2 regions of the Cellulophaga baltica 18 genome follow, and region 2 is predicted to be linked to the other one. Evidence: riboswitches for the same ligand, from Rfam matches in the RefSeq annotation. Region 2 holds a riboswitch; the other holds the start of a gene.
The links. Region 2 has a riboswitch for thiamine pyrophosphate ahead of thiS (sulfur carrier protein ThiS). Riboswitches for the same ligand answer to the same signal wherever they lie in the genome.
Positions count from the first base shown of each region.

Region 1 (9,961 bases), 1.6 Mb from region 2:
TAAAAGCCGCTGGGATTACAGAAGAGGATTTAAAGAAAGATGTGAAAATTGATTTTGGAAAGGAACTAGACACAGAAGCCAAAGCATGGAAAACAATATGGTCTGCAGGGCAAGGTGTTGCCATGATTGATGATATTGAACCTGTAGCTGATTTAGTTTCAAAACTTAAAACCGAATTCAAATCTGCTATCGAAGAACAAATTAAAGTTCTAGAAGTATATCCGAAATAATGAAATATGCCCTTAGTAGCCTCTAACTACAACCCTCCAATCTTATTTAAAAACGGACATTTATCTACCATTTATTCTGGTATTTTTAGAAAAATAGACGGTGTTGTACAAGAAAGAGAACGAATTACCTTATCTGACACAGATTTTCTAGATCTTGACTGGAGCTTTGCTACACAAAAGTCAGATAAAGTTATTATTCTTATACATGGTTTAGAAGGCAGCGCTCAGCGGCCGTATATCACAGGTAGCGCAAAAGTTTTTAATCAAAATGGTTATGATGCTTGCGCTATTAATTTAAGAAGCTGTAGCGGTGTCCCAAATTATTTATTTAGATCGTATCATTCTGGGGCCACAGAAGATTTAGAAGCCGTAATTGATCACTTATTAAAAAATAAATCCTACACTGAAATTTTTATCAAAGGCTTTAGTCTCGGTGGAAATTTGACTTTAAAATACTTAGGAGAAGAACGGATAATTCCTAAAGAAATAAAAGGTGCCGTAGCGGTTTCTGTTCCTTGCGATCTTCATAGTTCCTTAAGGCAATTGTTGCGCCCTAAGAATGCCTTGTATGCGGCTAGATTTAAGAAACATTTGGTAGAAAAATTACAATCAAAACAAAAACTTTTCCCTGATAAAATATCAGACCAAGATATTAACAGCATCAAAACACTCAAAGACTTTGATGATATCTACACCAGTAGAGCACATGGTTTTACGGATGCCATTGATTACTACACCCAATCTAGCTGCCGGCAATTTCTACCTAGCATTAATATACCAACCTTGATTATTAATAGCAAGAACGATTCTTTTTTAGGACCGGAATGCTACCCATACGCCGAAGCAAAAAATAATGAAAAGCTGTTTCTTGAAACCCCAAATTTTGGCGGTCATGTGGGCTTTTACGGCGTTAAAAATACCACCTACACAGAGAAAAGATGTTTAAATTTTTTGAATGAACTCTAATAAATAATTAGAATACTTATCTTAGTACATTAATTAACTCATGTTTAAAAATGAAAAAAATAGTTGGCGTTTTAGCATTAGCAGTCCTTTTAGCTAGTTGTGGTGAGAAAAAGGAAGAGAAAAAAGATGGTTTTGAAATGAACCGTACTAAAACAGAAAAGAAAGCTGAAGAAACCAATGCAGAAGTTCCTGTAGATATGGACAATGAAGGTATTGGCCCTTTTAAAGGCATTTCATTCCCTGAAGATATAGATACTGAATTAGCAGCGAAAGGCGAAGCTAAATACAACGGAGTTTGTACGGCTTGCCATATGCCTAATCAACGTTTAATTGGACCTGCTTTATCTGGTGTTTACGAAAGAAGAAATGCTTCTTGGGTAATGAATATGATTAGCAACCCAACACAAATGATCAAAGAAGATCCTATCGCAAAAGCTTTACTTAAAGAATACAACAATGCTATCATGTTAGATAGTAATTTGTCTGACGAAGATACAAGAGCTATTGCCGAGTATCTAAGAACTTTATAATAGTACATTTAGCTTTACGTGTTCGTTAGGGGTGCTCTGTATGGGCTGAGAAACTACCCTTTGAACCTGATTTGTTTAATTGCAACGAAGGGAAACGAGTATTGCTTAATAACAACACACCTGTTATTTATGCAGCCGCTCCTTTTGTGACTTTAGTTTAGCACAAAATGGCTGTGAAAAAATTTAAAACTGTATTGGCTATTGCTGGTAGCGACTCTGGAGCTGGAGCCGGCATACAGGCTGACTTAAAAACCATAAGCGCTTGCGGAGGCTATGGAACCACAGCAATTACGGCACTTACCGCGCAAAATACTTTGGGCGTTTTTGACATTCACCCAATTCCCGCAAAACATTTAAAAAGTCAGATCGAAGCTGTTCTGGATGATATTGGAACGGATGCTCTTAAAATTGGCATGCTGCACAATGCAGAAACAATACACACGGTAGTTGATGCTCTAACAAAATACCAAACACCAAATATTGTCGTAGACCCTGTTATGGTAGCCACCTCAGGAGATACTCTTTTAAGAATGGACGCTATTACCGCTTTAAAAAGCAATCTTTTTCCTCTTGCTAGACTAATTACTCCCAATATTCCAGAATGTGCATTATTACTCAACACAACCATTACAGAAACTTCTGATTTAAAGGTATCAGCCAAAAAACTAGGGAAGTTATACAACACCTCTGTATTATTAAAAGCTGGACATTTAAATCACAACTTTCTTATAGATGTTTTGTACAATAATGAAAACAATACCTTGATTGAATTACCATCTAAGAAAGTAGTTACTAAAAATACGCATGGCACTGGGTGCACGCTTTCAGCTGCTATTGCTACTTTTTTAGCGAAAGGAAATTCTCTAGAAGAAGCGGTAAAAGAAGGTAAGTTGTATTTAGAACAAGCGATTATAAATAGTACGAGCCATACCCTTGGAAAAGGTCATGGCCCGCTACATCATTTTTATAAGTTTTGGTAATCTTTATTTAATCATCATAATTAAAACCATCTGCAACAACTTTATATTTAGGGTCTTCTAAAACGTTCACATCAACAATATCATCTGCTGTAGCTAATAATTTAATACAATCCTTACTCAAGTGTTTCAAGTGCAATTTCTTGCCTGCATTCTTGTAGCGTTCTGAAAGTTTATTAATCGCTTCAATCCCAGACATATCTGCAATACGACTGTCTTTAAAATCTATAACAACCTCTTCAGGATCATTTGCAACGTCAAACTTTTCTGTAAAACCAGTGGTAGAACCAAAGAACAATGGACCAAATATTTCATAGGTTTTAACTCCGTTTTCATCCGTACTTTTTCTAGCCCTAATTCGCTTAGCATTTTCCCAAGAAAACGCAAGAGCTGATATAATAACACCAATGAATACTGCTATTGCTAAATCGAAAAATACAGTGATTGCTGATACTGCTATTAATACAAAAGCATCCGATCTAGGTATTTTCTTCAAGATTCTAAAACTAGACCATGCAAAAGTTTCTATTACCATCATAAACATCACTCCAATCAACGCTGCTATTGGAACTTGCTCTATATAGGTATCTGCAAATAAAATAAATGAAAGTAAGGTTAATGCCATTACAATACCTGATAAACGACCTCTACCTTTAGCATTGATATTAATTACCGTTTGGCCAATCATACCACAACCACCAGTACCTCCTAGTAAACCACTAGCAATGTTACCCATACCTTGTGCAACACATTCTTTATTACCTCTACCGCGGCTATCAGTTAATTCATCTACTAAATTTAAGGTCATTAAACTTTCAATTAAACCCACACTAGCTGCTAAGAAAGCGTAAGGCAAGATAAACGTAAACGTATCTAAATTGAAAGGCAACAATTGCCATAATTCTTTATTTGGTGTTGGAAATTCACCACTTAAACCATCTCCACCACCTTCTCTAATATAAGATCCTACTGTAGTTACATCTAAATCTAAAAGAATAACTCCAAATGTGGTAATCAAAATAGCGGTTAACGCAGCAGGAATTTTCGTGGTAAGCTTTGGTAAAAAATGAATGATAGCCATCGTAAATAACACCAACCCAATCATTAAAAATAATTCAGGGCCATGCATAAATACACTCATATATTTCTCAACAGCATCAGGATCTGTATTAGGCACTTTATGGCTAAACATTTTTACTTGAGCCATGAATATTACAATAGCTAAACCGTTTACAAATCCCATCATTACAGAATGCGGAATTAAACGCACAAAGCGACCCAGTTTTAAAACCCCAGCAAATATTTGAATTAATCCCATTAAAATAACGGCTCCTAATAGGTAATAGTAGCCCATATTTTCCACCGGAATATCAAATTCTAAACCTCTTACATGACCTTCTTTAATTAAGTTTACAAAAATTACAGCTACAGCACCTGCGGCTCCAGAAATTAACCCTGGTCTACCCCCAAATATGGCCGTAATTAATCCAATAATAAATGCACCTGACAAGGCAACTAAGGGGTCTATGTTTGCCACAAAAGCAAAAGCAACTACCTCAGGAATCATCGCTAGGGAAACTGTAACTCCTGCGAAAAAATCGTTTTTAGGATTGGAAGTAAGTTTTTTGATAAAATTCATTTCTTGTACTAATTTTTTTGAAGTTGCAAAAGTACCACTTTTCAACTGCGCAATACCACCTACCACTAATTATAACATAATTAACAGATTAGCCCTTTACTTTTTAGCAATTCTTAAATAGAATTAAAAATTTTATACTAAAAAACCGCTGCAAGAGCTTACTCTCACAGCGGTTTAAACAACCTACCAACTAAAAATTCTTCTATTTTTTCTGTCTTGTTACCTTCATTGTAGGATTAGAAACTTTTACCCTCTTTTTGGCATTAGCAGCATCCTCCGATTTTAAGTATTGAATATACCCACGTCCTTTAAATTCATAAGAAGTTCCGCTATCCGGATGATACAATTCTATAGTACCATCATTAATTACATATAATTCAAAATAATCATCACCTATAAAATCATAACTTAAGGTTAATGCTTTTAAAGAGTCATCATTTGCTATATCATATACTTGATAATCCCCTTCAAAATCCCACTGTAAATTACCAACGCTAGTTCCTGGCCCATCTATAGATGATCTAAAAAAGTCACCATTGTCTCCGGATAAAAATTGTAAGAAATGCTCATTATCAAAATCGTTTATTGCTCCTGCCTGACTAGTAAATACTTTTTCCCATGCATCATATTCTTGTAAGAAATACTGAATATTCTCGTAGAACACCATATCATAATCAAAATTGCTGCGTTGATATCCTCTTAAGAAATAAGACGTATCTGTTCTTCTATGGTATAGTTCTATTGTAGCATTATTCACCACAAAAACTTCTAGATCATAAAAGCCATCTAGGTCGTGATCTATTTCTAAAAGACCACGAGCGCCATCATAGACGCCTACATCTATACCAAAGCCGTTTCCAGATTTACCAATACCTACTAAGTTATTATTTGCATATAATGTACCCCCAACAAAAGAAACTGTAAATGCTCTTTGTAAAAATGGCACTTCGCCATTTCCTTGTGTTGCATTAATATCTATGTACCATAAATCTTTTGATGCTAGAACCTGATTAACGTTAAACACTGGTTCCTCAATAAAATCATCTGCTACAATAACTTCTGTATAACATGAAGAAGCTAATAATCCTAGGAATACAAATCCGAATAGTAATTTTATTTTCATAATCTAAAATTTTATGGTTGCTAGGTATAAAACAATTCTCGTGCCAAAAATATTATAGTGCTGATTATCATCATTTTATATTATCTTGATTTTGACTAATTTTGCAAAAGACAGATGGGTTTTATTAAGCCTTGGAGAAAGACAATACTTTAATTTTTTAAAGATTGAATTATGAATAGAGATTTGAAATTTGCCGTTTTGGGCGGTGGAAGTTGGGCAACTGCAATTGTAAAAATGTTAACAGAAAATGTAGACACCTTACAATGGTTTATGCGCAATACGGATGCCATAGAACATATAGAAACACAAGGACATAATCCTAATTATTTAAGCTCTGTAGAGTTTGATACTACGCAATTACAATTAACCAATGATATTAATACAGCCGTAAGCAATGCTGATATTATCATTTTTGTAGTACCCTCGGCTTTTTTAGAGGCAGAACTATCTAAACTAACCGTTTCTTTAAAAGGAAAGACCTTGTTTTCTGCAATTAAAGGTATTGTTCCAGAAACTGGACTCATTGTTGGAGAGCATTTACATAAAAAATACACTATTCCTTATGAAAATATTGGAGTAATTACGGGTCCTTGTCACGCAGAAGAGGTTGCTTTAGAGCGCTTATCTTACCTAACCATTGCATGTGGTGACAAACATAAAGCAGAAATTGTAGCAGAACATTTAAGTAGCGATTATATCAAAACAAAGATTTCTGATGATATCATAGGTACAGAATACGCTGCAATGCTAAAAAACATCTATGCTATTGCTGCCGGAATTGCTCATGGCTTAGGATATGGCGATAATTTCCAGAGTGTCCTTATGAGTAATGCTATTCGCGAAATGAAACGTTACATTAAAAGAGTACATAGCATGAAACGTAATATTAATAACTCTGCCTATTTGGGCGACTTATTAGTAACCGGCTATTCTGTTTTTAGTAGAAACAGGATGTTTGGGAATATGATAGGAAAAGGCTACACGGTTAAAAGTGCCATGATGGAAATGAAAATGGTTGCAGAAGGATACTACGCAACAAAAAGTGCCTACAAACTAAACAACGATAGAAAAAAGAAATCTAAAACGCCCATTTTAGATGCTGTTTATCAGGTGCTTTACAATGATAAAAATGCCAAGAAAATATTCAAAGACCTAACCGATAAATTAGATTAAGCTCAATTCCTATTGAATGGTGATCATGATGCTAGCCTCATTTCCTAGTTCATCAACTACTGATATCGTATGATCACCTTCATCAGGTAAAATAGCAAGTTCATGAAAATCCTTAGTTTCTTTAAGGTACGTACTATCTAAATACCAAAATACTCTTGTCTCGGGCTTCGCATGTGCCAATTTTAAAACGAGCTCATTTTTTTTCCCTTCAAAATTTTTAGCTAGAGTAATGCGACTTCTATCTTTAGGATAGATGAACTCCATAGTTGGCATCATAACAGAAACGCAATCATTTCTAAATTCAGGCAGTGTTTTATACGATGGATGTGTGCGCTTGTAATAATACTCCATTAAGGGAGGAAGTACAAACCAAGACGCTGTAACTGTGTTTGATAAATCTTCACAGGAAGAATTGATTCTAAACTGCCTATGCTGATCTAAATGAACCAATTCATGATAGGTGCAAGCACTTACATAGTTTTGCTTTTTAGGAATATCAATCGTTTTTTTAGGGCAAACTTCTGTAGCCAAATACCCGCTTTCAGCACACACTACCACAGAAACAAATTCATCTAAAGGCTTAGAAAACCAAGTAGAATTTGGTAACACGTCAAAAACATCAAACAAAATAGGCGCGGCACTAGATACCCCTGTGGTATTTGGTCTTCCTTCTCCATCTGCATTTCCTACCCAAACACCTACCACATAGTCTGTAGTTACCCCAATTGCCCAAGCATCTTTATTCCCAAAGCTAGTTCCTGTTTTCCACGCTATTTCTTTGCTAGAATCATAAAATTCCCAAGACTCACTGCCTTCTGGCCTGTTTACTTCTTTCATCGCTTCAAAAGTCAGGTAAATACTACCTGCATCAAAAACAGTTTTGCTTTGAGATTTAGCGCCAAAATCTAAAGTACTATTATGAAAATAGGTGGGCTCTGTAAATTCATTTTTAAAATACTCGCTAGAGCTTTTATTATAATGATTTACGGTAGAAGCAAGGTTTGCATAGGTTTTACACAAATCCCACAGGTTACTTTCTGCCCCCCCTAAGATTAAGGTCAACCCGTAATGATCTGCCGTTTTATTCAAGCCGCCTAATTCAAAAACATTTAATTGATCTCTAAATTTTTCTAAACCATAAGACTGTAATAAACGTACTGCAGGGATATTCAGCGACCGTGCTAATGCTTTTTTTGCTTCAATAGCGCCACTATACGATTCATTAAAATTTTCAGGAGAATACCCCGCAATTTGCGTAGGCACATCTGGCACTAACATATCTGGCAACAATTCCCCACCATCTAACATAGCCGCATAAAGCAAAGGTTTTAGCACACTTCCCGTACTTCTATTGGCTTGCACCATATCTACGTCTTTCTCATGATCTTTATCTGTTGGTGCATTACCCACATAAGCCAGTACTTTTCTGGTTTTTACATCTAATACCAACACTGCCGTATTATAAACTAGATTTTGTTTTAGAGTATTATACTGTTTGCGAACGATAGCATTTACATTTCTTTGCAGCTCTTGGTTGATACTGCTTTTAATGCGTTGTCCTTTTTTGGTTTTAGCAACATAATGCACAAAATGTGATGCATAACGCGGCAACGCATAAGGTTTTTGAGGCAAGTCTTCTAACAAAGCTAAATTGTACGTGGTCCCATCTATGACACCTTGATTGAAGAGTTTCAACAGCAACCTATTTCTCTTCAATAATAATTTAGATTGATTTTTTCCTGGATATATTAAACTTGGAGCATTAGGTAATACTGCTAAGGTTGCAGATTCTGCCCAAGATAATTGATGTGGTAAGAGTCCAAAATAACGCCAAGAAGCCACTTCTAATCCAACGACATTTCCTCCAAACGGAGCATGGCTAGCATAAAGATTTAAAATCTCCTCTTTAGAATAGCTAAACTCTAAGCGCGTTGCTAGTATTAGTTCTACAAATTTTTCAGCGTAAGAGCGACTTTTATTCTCTCTAGATAAGCGTATTACTTGTTGTGTGAGTGTACTTCCTCCTCGAACTGTTTTTCCTGCTGCTACGTTTGCTCCAATAGCCTTAGACATTGAAACCGGATTAAAACCAGGATGCTTATAAAAATAAGCATCTTCAAAATTGAGAAGACATGTTTTAAATTTAAAAGGGACACTATCTACTACAGGAAAGCGCCATTGACCATCATCTGCAATTTTTGCCCCTAATAATTCTCCTTGCTTACTTTCTACGACTGTAGCGGTGGGTGCATTAAACAATACTGTGGGCAAACAAAAATAATAGGCAATTAAAAACACTGCTAGGACTAACAGTTTTTTAGGGTGCTTTTTTAGAATCTTAAATAGCCTTTCTTTCAAGTAGTGAGGGTATTGAATTCATACTCTCTTTCAACCAAACAAATCCTAACTTTATACCAAGAATACCACTCTTTTTGACCTTTTTTCTGAGCAAACCTATGGTCTAAATTTTTTTTCCAAGTTGCAATAGCTGCTAAACTTGTCCAATAACTTACCGTAATACCCACTTCTTCCCTTGCACTTTCAATACCTATAAAACCTTGTTCTTTTTCCGCAAGGGCCTCCATCTCCTGAGCCATTTCCCCATATCCATGATCACCATCTGTTCTTGTAGATGTGAAAATTACGGCATAGTAAGGCTCTTTCATGGTGCGTCTATTTAATATATTCTTTTTCTATAAAATAATTTACAATCGCTTCTTTCATTAATACCGATTGTTCTCCTGCCTTAAGTGGCGGTAATTCTTCTTTCATAATATAATGCGGCCAACCTTCTTCATCAAAATAATCAAACGTATAAAAACCATAAGGCTCCAATAATCGACAAATTGCTATATGCATAAGATCTAGCTTTTCGTCCTTTTTGTAGGACCTATGGTATTTTCCTAATTCCTGAACACCTACCAAATAAATAATAGCGTCTAATTCTAATGTATCGCCGTCTGCAAATTGTGCTGATAATTTTTCTAGCAACACATCCCAACGTTCTTTTAATTGTATATCTCTTGACATTATAGTTTCATTTATCTCAACGAATAAAAATAGCACTTCATATACTACCTATGACAATTCTTATCTTAATAGGTACACAGTATTTTTAATTCTTTTCAAAGGTACAAATCAAAGTTTTATATTTGTCTTAAAGCAAGTAATATGAATTTTTTAGATATAGTTTTTGGATTAATCCTTGTTTGGGGATTTTATATAGGGTTTAAAAACGGCTTATTTGTTGAAATAGCATCTATCATAGCGCTTATTGCTGGTATTTATGGCGCAATACATTTCTCCTACATTACTGGAACGTA
Region 1 covers NZ_CP009976.1:928,586-938,546, forward strand. The annotation lists gene M666_RS03815 (NAD(P)H-dependent flavin oxidoreductase) at 1-230, shown strand, start outside; gene M666_RS03820 (YheT family hydrolase) at 237-1,196, shown strand; gene M666_RS03825 (c-type cytochrome) at 1,247-1,726, shown strand; TPP riboswitch at 1,744-1,836, shown strand; gene thiD (bifunctional hydroxymethylpyrimidine kinase/phosphomethylpyrimidine kinase) at 1,894-2,706, shown strand; gene M666_RS03835 (SulP family inorganic anion transporter) at 2,714-4,342, opposite strand; gene M666_RS03840 (hypothetical protein) at 4,545-5,465, opposite strand; gene M666_RS03845 (NAD(P)H-dependent glycerol-3-phosphate dehydrogenase) at 5,637-6,638, shown strand; gene pbpC (penicillin-binding protein 1C) at 6,648-8,996, opposite strand; gene M666_RS03855 (antibiotic biosynthesis monooxygenase family protein) at 8,993-9,304, opposite strand; gene M666_RS03860 (hypothetical protein) at 9,312-9,668, opposite strand; gene M666_RS03865 (CvpA family protein) at 9,810-9,961, shown strand, end outside.
Region 1: it holds a riboswitch for thiamine pyrophosphate, as region 2 does, so the genes downstream of both, thiD (bifunctional hydroxymethylpyrimidine kinase/phosphomethylpyrimidine kinase) here and thiS (sulfur carrier protein ThiS) in region 2, are expected to answer to the same signal.

Region 2 (9,961 bases):
GCAATTTCTGTTCTTCTACGTTCGCCACCAGAAAGTAAATCACCACGGTTTTTTCGAATATGGCCTAAGCTAAATTCTTCGATAAGCGATTCCATTTTCATTTCTTGCTCTTTCTTGCTGAGCTTGGTAAGCTGTAAAACACTTAATATGTTTTCTTCAATACTAAGTTTTCTAAATACAGAAGCTTCCTGTGCAAGGTAACCTATCCCGTTTTGTGCTCTTTTGTACATCGGAAACTTAGTAATATTCATATCGTTTAAATAGATATTCCCGCCGTTAGGTTTAACCAGACCAACAATCATGTAGAACGATGTAGTTTTTCCGGCGCCATTTGGACCAAGAAGACCCACAATTTCGCCCTGATTAACTTCTAATGAAATTCCTTTAACTACTGGTCGCCCTCTATAGGACTTCATTATATTGTCTGCACGTAACTTCATAAATGCTAGTTCGTTGTTGGTTTTTACCTTTTATATTGTTTCAAAACTAATGGAAAATGTGGTCTCTCTCAACTAATTAGAGAAAATTTAACCCTTATTCGTTTTCTTGCTCTTCTAAAGCTTCCCAATATTCATAAGCTCTACGTAAGTGCGGAACTACGATGGTACCTCCAACAAGTGTGGCAATACTTAAGGTTTCCATAACTTCTTCTTTGCTGGCGCCCACACTATGAGAACTTTCTAAGTGGTATTTCACACAATCATCACAACGAAGTACAGCAGAAGCTACAAGTCCAAGAAGTTCTTTTGTTTTAACATCTAAGGCACCGGGAGCAAAAGCATTGGTGTCTAAATTAAATATTCTTTTGATGATTTTATTATTATCGGCAAGCAGCTTATCATTCATTTTAGAACGGTAAGCATTAAATTCTTCTATTTGATTAGGCATTTTTCTTTCTTTTTGCTTCTTTTTTTAATTCTTTTCGGATTACATATCCAGAGATGTAAATACTAACTTGGTATAGGATGATAATAGGAATAGAAACTACAATTTGACTTGCAACATCTGGAGGGGTAATAACTGCAGATAAAATTAATACAACTACTAAAGCTATCTTTCTGTATTTCTTTAAAATTTCTGGCGTCACCAATCCTATTTTTGTTAAGAAATAGATGATGATTGGGAGTTCAAATATAATTCCACATGCAATTACAGATGATCTTAAGGTTGATATATAGGAGCTAAGATCAAATTCGTTTTTAACAACATCACTGACAGAATAGGTTCCTAAAAAGTTAATAGATAAAGGGGCTACAATATAATACCCAAATAATACGCCTAAGAAAAATAAGAAAGAAGCTATAAAAATAAAACCTCTAGAATTCTTGCGTTCTTTTTCATAAAGTCCTGGGCTAATAAATTTCCACATTTCGAATAAAATATACGGAAATGCGATAATTATTCCGGCCCAGATAGCGGTCCAAATATCCGCAGAAAACTGCCCTGCCATGGTTCTACTTTGTATGGTAAATGGCAATTCTTCAGCACAGAAATCAGACGTGAAATTAAAAAACTTTGCAATGTTGCAAAAGAACTCATAGGTTGCGAAATTCATTTTACTAGGGGCAAAAATCACCCAGTCGAAAATGTAACGGCTAAAAGCAAATGCTACAGAACCTACGATTAGTACTGCTAAAGTTGAACGGATTAGGTGCCAGCGTAATTCTTCTAGATGATCTAGAAATGACATATCTACGGTGTCTTTCTTATTTGCCATTATAAAATTCCTTCGTTGATTAAATTATGTATATGAACAATACCTTTATAGGTGCCATTTTCAATGGCAATTAGTTGTGATATGTTTTTTGCTTGCATTAATTCTAAAGCTTTTACGGCTAAAGAATCATTCTCAATAGTTTTAGGATTAGCACTCATAATATCTTTAGCGGTAAGTCCTTTGATATCATCATGCTTATTTAGCATTCTACGGATGTCACCATCGGTAACAACGCCTACAATTTTACCTTGGTCTAGTACGGCTGTTACTCCAAGCATTTTTGCTGATATTTCTACAATTACTTGTTTTACATCAGAGTGGATTTCTACTTCCGGCTTCATGTTATTTTCTACAATATCTGAAACACGTAGGTAGAGCCTTTTTCCTAAAGAACCTCCGGGGTGGTATTTTGCAAAATCTTTACTGCTAAATCCTCGTAATTCTAAAAGGCATATAGCTAAAGCATCACCCATAACTAATTGAGCAGTAGTGCTTGTGGTGGGTGCTAAATTATTTGGACAGGCTTCTTTTTCTACAAAAGTATTTAAGATAAAATCTGATTGTTTAGCAAGAACAGAGTCTAAATTACCGGTCATGGCAATAAGTGTATTTCCTGTTTTTTTTATCAAGGGAACCAGCATTTTTATCTCGGGAGTATTGCCACTTTTAGAAATGCAGATGACCACGTCATTCTGCTGAATGGTCCCTAAATCTCCATGAATTGCATCTGCCGCATGCATGAAAATTGCAGGTGATCCGGTGGAGTTTAATGTAGCCACTATCTTCGATGCAATTAAGGCACTTTTTCCTATTCCAGAAATAATAATTCGGCCTGTGGAATCCAATATATGATTGACGGTGTTCGAAAAATTAGCATCTAATAATGAAGATAAATTTTGAATGGCATTAGCTTCATTTTCTATGGTTCTTCTTGCTATGTCAAGTATCGCAGTATTATTTTTCAAATCAATTAATTCAATTATCTGATTGTATTCCTAAAAGAATGTCTTATATTTAGTTACAAAATTACATAAACTTAGTGTTAAAAGATATTTTAAATTCTTTAAAGTAAATTTTTGTTTTTTGTGTTAATTTTAAATTTGTTAAGAAACTAACTATATCGCATTGAAAATGCGAACTTAGCATCAGTATTAATAGTAAAATATATTATGAGCTTGAGTGAAATTGATTTGCATTCCTCACTAAAAAAATACTTTGGATTTTCACAATTTAAAGGACTTCAGGAAAGTGTTATTACAAGTATTCTTGAAGGTAAAAATTGTTTTGTAGTAATGCCGACAGGCGGTGGAAAATCGCTTTGTTATCAACTCCCTGCTTTGATGCAAGAAGGTACTGCAATTGTAGTTTCCCCGCTTATTGCGTTAATGAAAAATCAAGTAGATGCGATTCGTGGTGTCTCCTCAGAGCACGGTATTGCTCATGTTTTGAACTCATCATTGACAAAAACAGAAATAAAACAAGTAAAAAGTGATATCACTAGTGGTGTTACCAAACTACTTTATGTGGCACCAGAATCATTAACGAAAGATGAATATGTTGAGTTTTTACAATCTGTAAAAATATCATTCGTTGCGGTAGATGAAGCACACTGTATTTCAGAATGGGGTCATGATTTTAGACCTGAATATCGAAATTTAAAAAGTATAATTAGTCGCTTAGATGATACCATTCCGATTATTGGATTAACCGCTACAGCAACTCCAAAAGTACAGGAAGATATTATAAAAAACTTAGGGATCACAGATGCAGATTTGTTTAAAGCATCCTTCAATAGACCTAATTTGTTTTATGAGGTACGTCCTAAAACTCAGAATATAGAAGCAGATATTATTCGCTTTGTAAAACAAAATTCAGGGAAATCTGGAGTAATTTACTGTTTGAGTAGAAAAAAGGTAGAAGAATTAGCGCAAGTACTCCAAGTAAATGGAGTGAGTGCTGTGCCATACCATGCCGGTTTTGATACTAAGACACGATCTAAATATCAAGATATGTTCTTGATGGAGGATGTAGATGTGGTGGTAGCAACCATTGCCTTTGGTATGGGGATAGATAAGCCAGATGTTAGGTTTGTGATTCACCATGATATTCCTAAAAGTATAGAAAGTTATTACCAAGAAACGGGTAGAGCAGGTAGAGATGGGGGCGAAGGGCATTGTTTGGCTTTTTACTCGTATAAGGATATAGAAAAATTAGAAAAATTTATGTCTGGTAAGCCTGTGGCAGAACAGGAAATTGGAAATGCCTTGCTGCAAGAAATGGTAGCATATGCAGAAACATCTATGTCACGTAGGAAATTCATCCTTCATTATTTTGGTGAGGAGTTTGATGATGTAAATGGCGATGGAGCCCTTATGGATGATAATACCAAAAATCCAAAGGACAAAGAAGAAGCAAAAGATGATTTGGTAAAAGTGATTCAGGTGGTACAAGGTACCATGGAGAAGTTCAAATCTAAAGAAATAGTCAAAGTACTTACAGGTAAAGTCAATGCTATTATTGCATCGCATAAAACCGATGAAAAGCCATTTTTTGGTATCGGAAAAGATAGAGATAAAGAACATTGGATGGCATTAGTGCGCCAAGGTTTAGTTGCCGGTTACCTACGAAAGGAGATAGAACAATATGGAATTTTGCATGTAACTCCGAAAGGAGCGGAATATGTGAAGAACCCAGTTTCTTTTATGATGACCAAAGATCATGTGTACAATAAGGCAGCAGATGATGCTATTGTAAGTGCCGCTAAGACGAGTGCTGGCGTTACAGATGAAGCCTTATTAAAAGTGTTAAAAGATCTTAGAAAAAAACAAGGTCAGAAATTAGGCGTTCCTCCCTTTGTAATCTTTCAAGATCCTTCTTTACAAGATATGGCCCTAAAGTATCCTGTGACTTTAGAAGAGCTTGTAAATATTCATGGGGTAGGAGAAGGTAAAGCTAAAAAATATGGTAAGCCATTCGTAGAATTTATTAAAAAGTACGTCGAGGATAATGATGTTATTCGTCCAGATGATTTAATCGTAAAAAGTACCGGTGCTAATTCAGCTTTAAAATTATACATCATCCAGAATGTAGATCGTAAATTACCTTTAGATGATATTGCATCAGCAAAGGGCTTAAGTCTGCCAGAGCTATTAAAAGAAATGGAGCAGATTGTATATAGCGGTACGAAGCTAAATATTTCCTATTGGATTGATGATGTCTTAGATGAAGACCAACAAGAAGAAATTCATGACTATTATTTGGAAGCAGAATCAGATAATATAGATCTAGCTTTAAAAGAGTTTGATGGCGACTATGAAGACGAAGAACTTCGATTGTATCGTATTAAATTTATTAGCGAAGTAGCTAATTAAGAGCATCTTTTAGTTTATACTATAGCATAACACTCCTAAATTTTAGGGGTGTTATTTTTTTATAGGCATGTTGCTAAATTGTTAATTCTTTGAAATTATCTTTTAAATATGTGTATAAAGCATTTAGTTCCATAGAATTTTTATAGTTTTACAGTGTAAACTTTAGGGGTGTTCCTTTTACGGAACTGAGAAATACCCTTTGAACCTGATGCGGTTAGTACCGCCGAAGGGAAAAGTTGAAAAGCACCTTGCAATGGGTGTTTGCAACCTTTTCATATGTGTGTGCTTTGTTCTTGAAGCACCTCCTTTTTCAAAGAATATTCTCTGCTTTTAAAATTTACAGCATATTTAAAATATACTGTATATGATTTCTATTACCGTAAATGAAAAACCAATACGTATTGAAAAAAATACAAACGTATTGCAACTTCTCGAAAAATTGCAAACACCTCAAAACGGAATTGCAGTCGCTTTAAACAATACTATTATCACCAAAGATTTCTGGAAATATGAAATTTTAGATGAGAATGATTCTCTTCTAATTATTCAAGCCACTCAAGGCGGTTAATAGCCTCTTTGAAACCCCCTAGTACAGTATTTATTTCTTAAAGATCAAATCTCACAATATATGAAAAGTAAAGACACCGCACCAAAAAACGAAAAGCTTAGTACGCAACCTTTTCCTAATTCTAAAAAGATTTATGTAGCAGGAAAACTACATCCACAATTAAAAGTGGCTATGCGAGAAATTGCGTTGAGTGATACTAAAGATTCTTTGACAGGAAAGCTTACTCCCAACGAGCCAGTTACAGTTTATGATACTTCAGGTCCTTATACAGACCCTAACATAGAAATAAACGTTCACAAAGGAATAGATAGAATCCGTGAACAGTGGATTTTAGAGCGTGGAGATGTGGAGCAATTAGAGGGGTTTACCTCAGAATATTGTAATGAACGTCTCAATGATAAGAGTTTAGATCATATGCGTTTTTCACTTTTAAAAAAGCCAATGCGTGCTAAAGAGGGTAAAAATGTAACGCAGCTGCATTATGCTAAAAAGGGAATAATCACTCCAGAAATGGAATACATTGCTATTCGTGAGAATCAGCGTATGGAAGAAATGACCGAAATTGCAAAACAGCACAAAGGAGAACATTTTGGCGCGGCCATTCCTAATAAAATTACGGCAGAATTTGTACGGGAAGAAGTGGCTAGAGGTAGAGCTGTAATTCCTAGTAATATAAATCACCCAGAAGCAGAACCCATGATTTTGGGTCGTAACTTTTTGGTGAAGATAAACGCCAATATTGGTAACTCTGCCGTTACCTCTTCCATAGAAGAAGAAGTAGAAAAAGCGGTTTGGGCATGCCGTTGGGGTGCCGATAATATTATGGATTTGTCCACAGGGCAAAACATCCATGAAACGAGAGAATGGATTATTCGTAACTCTCCAGTTCCTGTAGGGACTGTGCCTATTTACCAAGCTTTAGAAAAAGTAAATGGCGTTGCAGAAGATCTTACTTGGGAAATTTTTAGAGATACACTTATTGAGCAAGCAGAGCAAGGAGTAGATTACTTCACAATTCATGCAGGTGTTTTATTGCGTTATGTGCCTATGACGGCTAAACGCGTTACAGGTATTGTTTCTCGTGGAGGTTCTATTATGGCTAAATGGTGTTTAGCACATCATAAAGAGAGTTTCTTGTATACGCATTTTGAAGATATTTGTGAGATTTTAAAACAATACGATGTAGCGTTTTCTTTAGGAGATGGTTTACGTCCTGGATCTGTTGCAGATGCTAATGATGAGGCACAATTTGCAGAGTTAGAAACATTGGGGGAACTCACAAAAATAGCACGTAAGCATGAGGTACAATGTTTTATAGAGGGCCCTGGTCACGTACCAATGCATATGATCAAAGAAAATATGGAGAAACAAATAGAACTTTGTGATGAAGCTCCTTTTTATACGTTAGGACCTTTAACAACAGATATCGCGCCAGGATATGACCATATTACCTCCGGTATTGGAGCCGCTATGATTGGTTGGTTTGGCTGCGCTATGCTATGTTATGTAACACCAAAAGAACACTTAGGGTTGCCTAACAAACAAGATGTGAGAACAGGAGTAATTACGTACAAACTAGCGGCCCATGCAGCCGATTTAGCAAAGGGGCACCCGGGGGCGCAACATAGAGATAATGCTTTATCAAAAGCGCGATTTGAATTTAGATGGGAAGATCAGTTTAATTTGGGACTAGATCCAGAATTAGCTCGAGAGTACCATGATGAAACCTTGCCTGCCGATGGGGCAAAAGTGGCACATTTCTGTTCCATGTGTGGACCTAAATTTTGTTCCATGAAGATATCTCAAGAAGTAAGAGATTTTGCCGCGGAGCATGATATTGTAGATAATGAAGTCATTCAAAAAGGAATGGAGGAAAAGTCTAAAGAATTTAAAGATAAAGGGTCAGAAGTATATTTGTAGTATACACTGGAGGTTCCTACGCCTTGAAAGAAGGCGTAGTCGGGCTTTCCGTTATATCTTTTGCCTATTCGTATAAGTTTATGTCGTTTTACGCCATAAATTTACACCAACAGCAAAAGGATGCCACTGCAATCCCTAACCCAAAAAAATATGATAGTTCTTATAGCGCCAGAAGAAGATATTACCAATGAAATTGAAATTTTACACCAGCTTTTTGAAGCCGGTTTGGTCTATTTTCATTTAAGAAAGCCTTCTAAAAATTATCAAGAGCATTGTGATTATTTAGATTTGATAGATGAGAAGTACCATAACCGTATCGTTGTGCATTATTTTCATGAATTAGTGAATGCCTATAATTTAAAAGGCATTCATTTTCAGGAGCAAAAAAGAATAGATCATATAGATAATCCAGGGCAGTATTTTAAACCGCTCAATATGTATGGTAAAACCATCAGTTCTTCATTTCATGATCCAGACGTTTTAAAGGCTTGTGAGTTTGAGTTTGATTATCATTTGCTTAGTCCCGTTTTTTCTTCAATTTCTAAAAAAGGATATGAAGGCAAAGGTTTTAAGGTAAGCCATATTCAAAAACGGATTATTGGTATGGGCGGTGTCACAGAAAACAATATAGAAGAACTACATGAATTAGGGTATCAAGGCATAGGCGTTTTAGGGGGCGTATGGAATAGCGGTTCCCCTCTAGCAGCGTTTACAGCCATGCAACACTACTACAATAAATAATAAAACTACGGACTAATATATTTTAAATAGAATACCCATGCAATTACCAAATTTACACTACATATCGCAAGGAGAAACACCTCAAGAGCATTTAAATAATATCAAAAGTGCCTGTACGGCAGGTGCAGCATTGGTACAGCTACGCTTAAAAAATTTAAGTCCTAAAAAGGTTTTGAAATTTGCTACAGAAGCCAGAGAAATTACAGATCACTATCAAACTAGATTGATAATAAATGATCACTATAGAATAGCCAAAGAGGTAAAAGCAGATGGTGTTCATTTAGGAAGAACAGATACTTGCCCGTCTATTGCTAGAAAACATTTAGAAAGCTGGCAGATTATTGGCGGTACTGCAAATACTATTGGTGATTGTAATCTATTACTTACTAAGAAAGTAGATTATATAGGTTTAGGGCCTTATCATTTTACAAAAACAAAAGAGCGTCTAAGCCCTATTTTGGGAATAGAAGGTTATGCAACGATCATGAAGGAGCTACAAACAACTATTCCTGTTATCGCGGTAGGCGGTATTGCAATAAATGATGTTGCTAAAATTCTAGAAACGGGAATTTACGGGGTAGCAGTAGCCTCAGAAATCACTAAAAATTTTAATAGCATTAATCTATTTAAGAAAGCGTTAGAAAAAACAGGCATTGAAGAACAGGTGTGGAGACCTAATCTAAATCAATAAATATGGCAGATATATTGAACATAGCAGATAAAACATTTAAATCACGTTTATTTACGGGGACTGGTAAATTTTCTAGTGCGCAAGTAATGGAAGAAGCTATTCTTGCTTCAGAGAGTGAGTTGGTTACTGTAGCTTTGAAACGGGTAGATTTAGAAGATGAAGCCGATGATATTTTAAGCCATTTAACGAGTGGTAGGATAAATTTATTACCGAATACCTCTGGGGTTCGTACTGCAAAAGAAGCTGTCTTTGCAGCGCAATTATCCAGAGAAGCGCTGAACACTAATTGGATAAAATTAGAAATTCATCCAGACCCTCGGTATTTATTGCCTGACCCTATAGAAACCTTAATAGCTGCCGAAGAATTAGTGAAGCTAGGCTTCGTAGTTATGCCATACATACATGCAGATCCAGTATTGTGCAAACGCTTAGAAGATGTAGGGGTTCAATGTGTGATGCCACTAGGCGCTCCTATTGGTAGTAATAAAGGAATAAAAACAGAAGATTTTTTAAAAATCATTATAGAACAAAGCAATGTGCCTGTAATTGTAGATGCGGGTATTGGTGCCCCATCTCATGCCGCTTATGCTATGGAGCTCGGGGCAGATGCTGTCTTAGTAAATACAGCAATAGCCGTTTCTCAGAACCCAATAGCTATGGGCCATGCCTTTAAAATGGCCGTAGAAGCAGGAAGAATGGCCTATTTGGCAAAATTAGCACCTATTAAAGAGCGCGCAGAAGCCAGCAGCCCTTTAACTTCTTTTTTAAACGAAATTTAAAAGTACACTATGTCATTTAAAACCACATTTGAGCAGTATGATTGGGATACCTTGGAAAAGGAAATCTATGCCGTAACCACTGCTGAGGTTGCTCAAATACTTCAAAAAGAAAAAATAGGATTGGAAGATTTTAAAGCCTTAATTTCTCCAGCCGCAAAACCTTTTTTGGAGCAA
Region 2 covers NZ_CP009976.1:2,502,317-2,512,277, forward strand. The annotation lists gene lptB (LPS export ABC transporter ATP-binding protein) at 1-440, opposite strand, end outside; gene M666_RS10575 (carboxymuconolactone decarboxylase family protein) at 535-888, opposite strand; gene tatC (twin-arginine translocase subunit TatC) at 881-1,717, opposite strand; gene M666_RS10585 (KpsF/GutQ family sugar-phosphate isomerase) at 1,717-2,682, opposite strand; gene recQ (DNA helicase RecQ) at 2,887-5,088, shown strand; TPP riboswitch at 5,243-5,337, shown strand; gene thiS (sulfur carrier protein ThiS) at 5,453-5,656, shown strand; gene thiC (phosphomethylpyrimidine synthase ThiC) at 5,717-7,576, shown strand; gene M666_RS10605 (thiamine phosphate synthase) at 7,727-8,317, shown strand; gene thiE (thiamine phosphate synthase) at 8,355-9,008, shown strand; gene M666_RS10615 (thiazole synthase) at 9,011-9,787, shown strand; gene thiH (2-iminoacetate synthase ThiH) at 9,797-9,961, shown strand, end outside.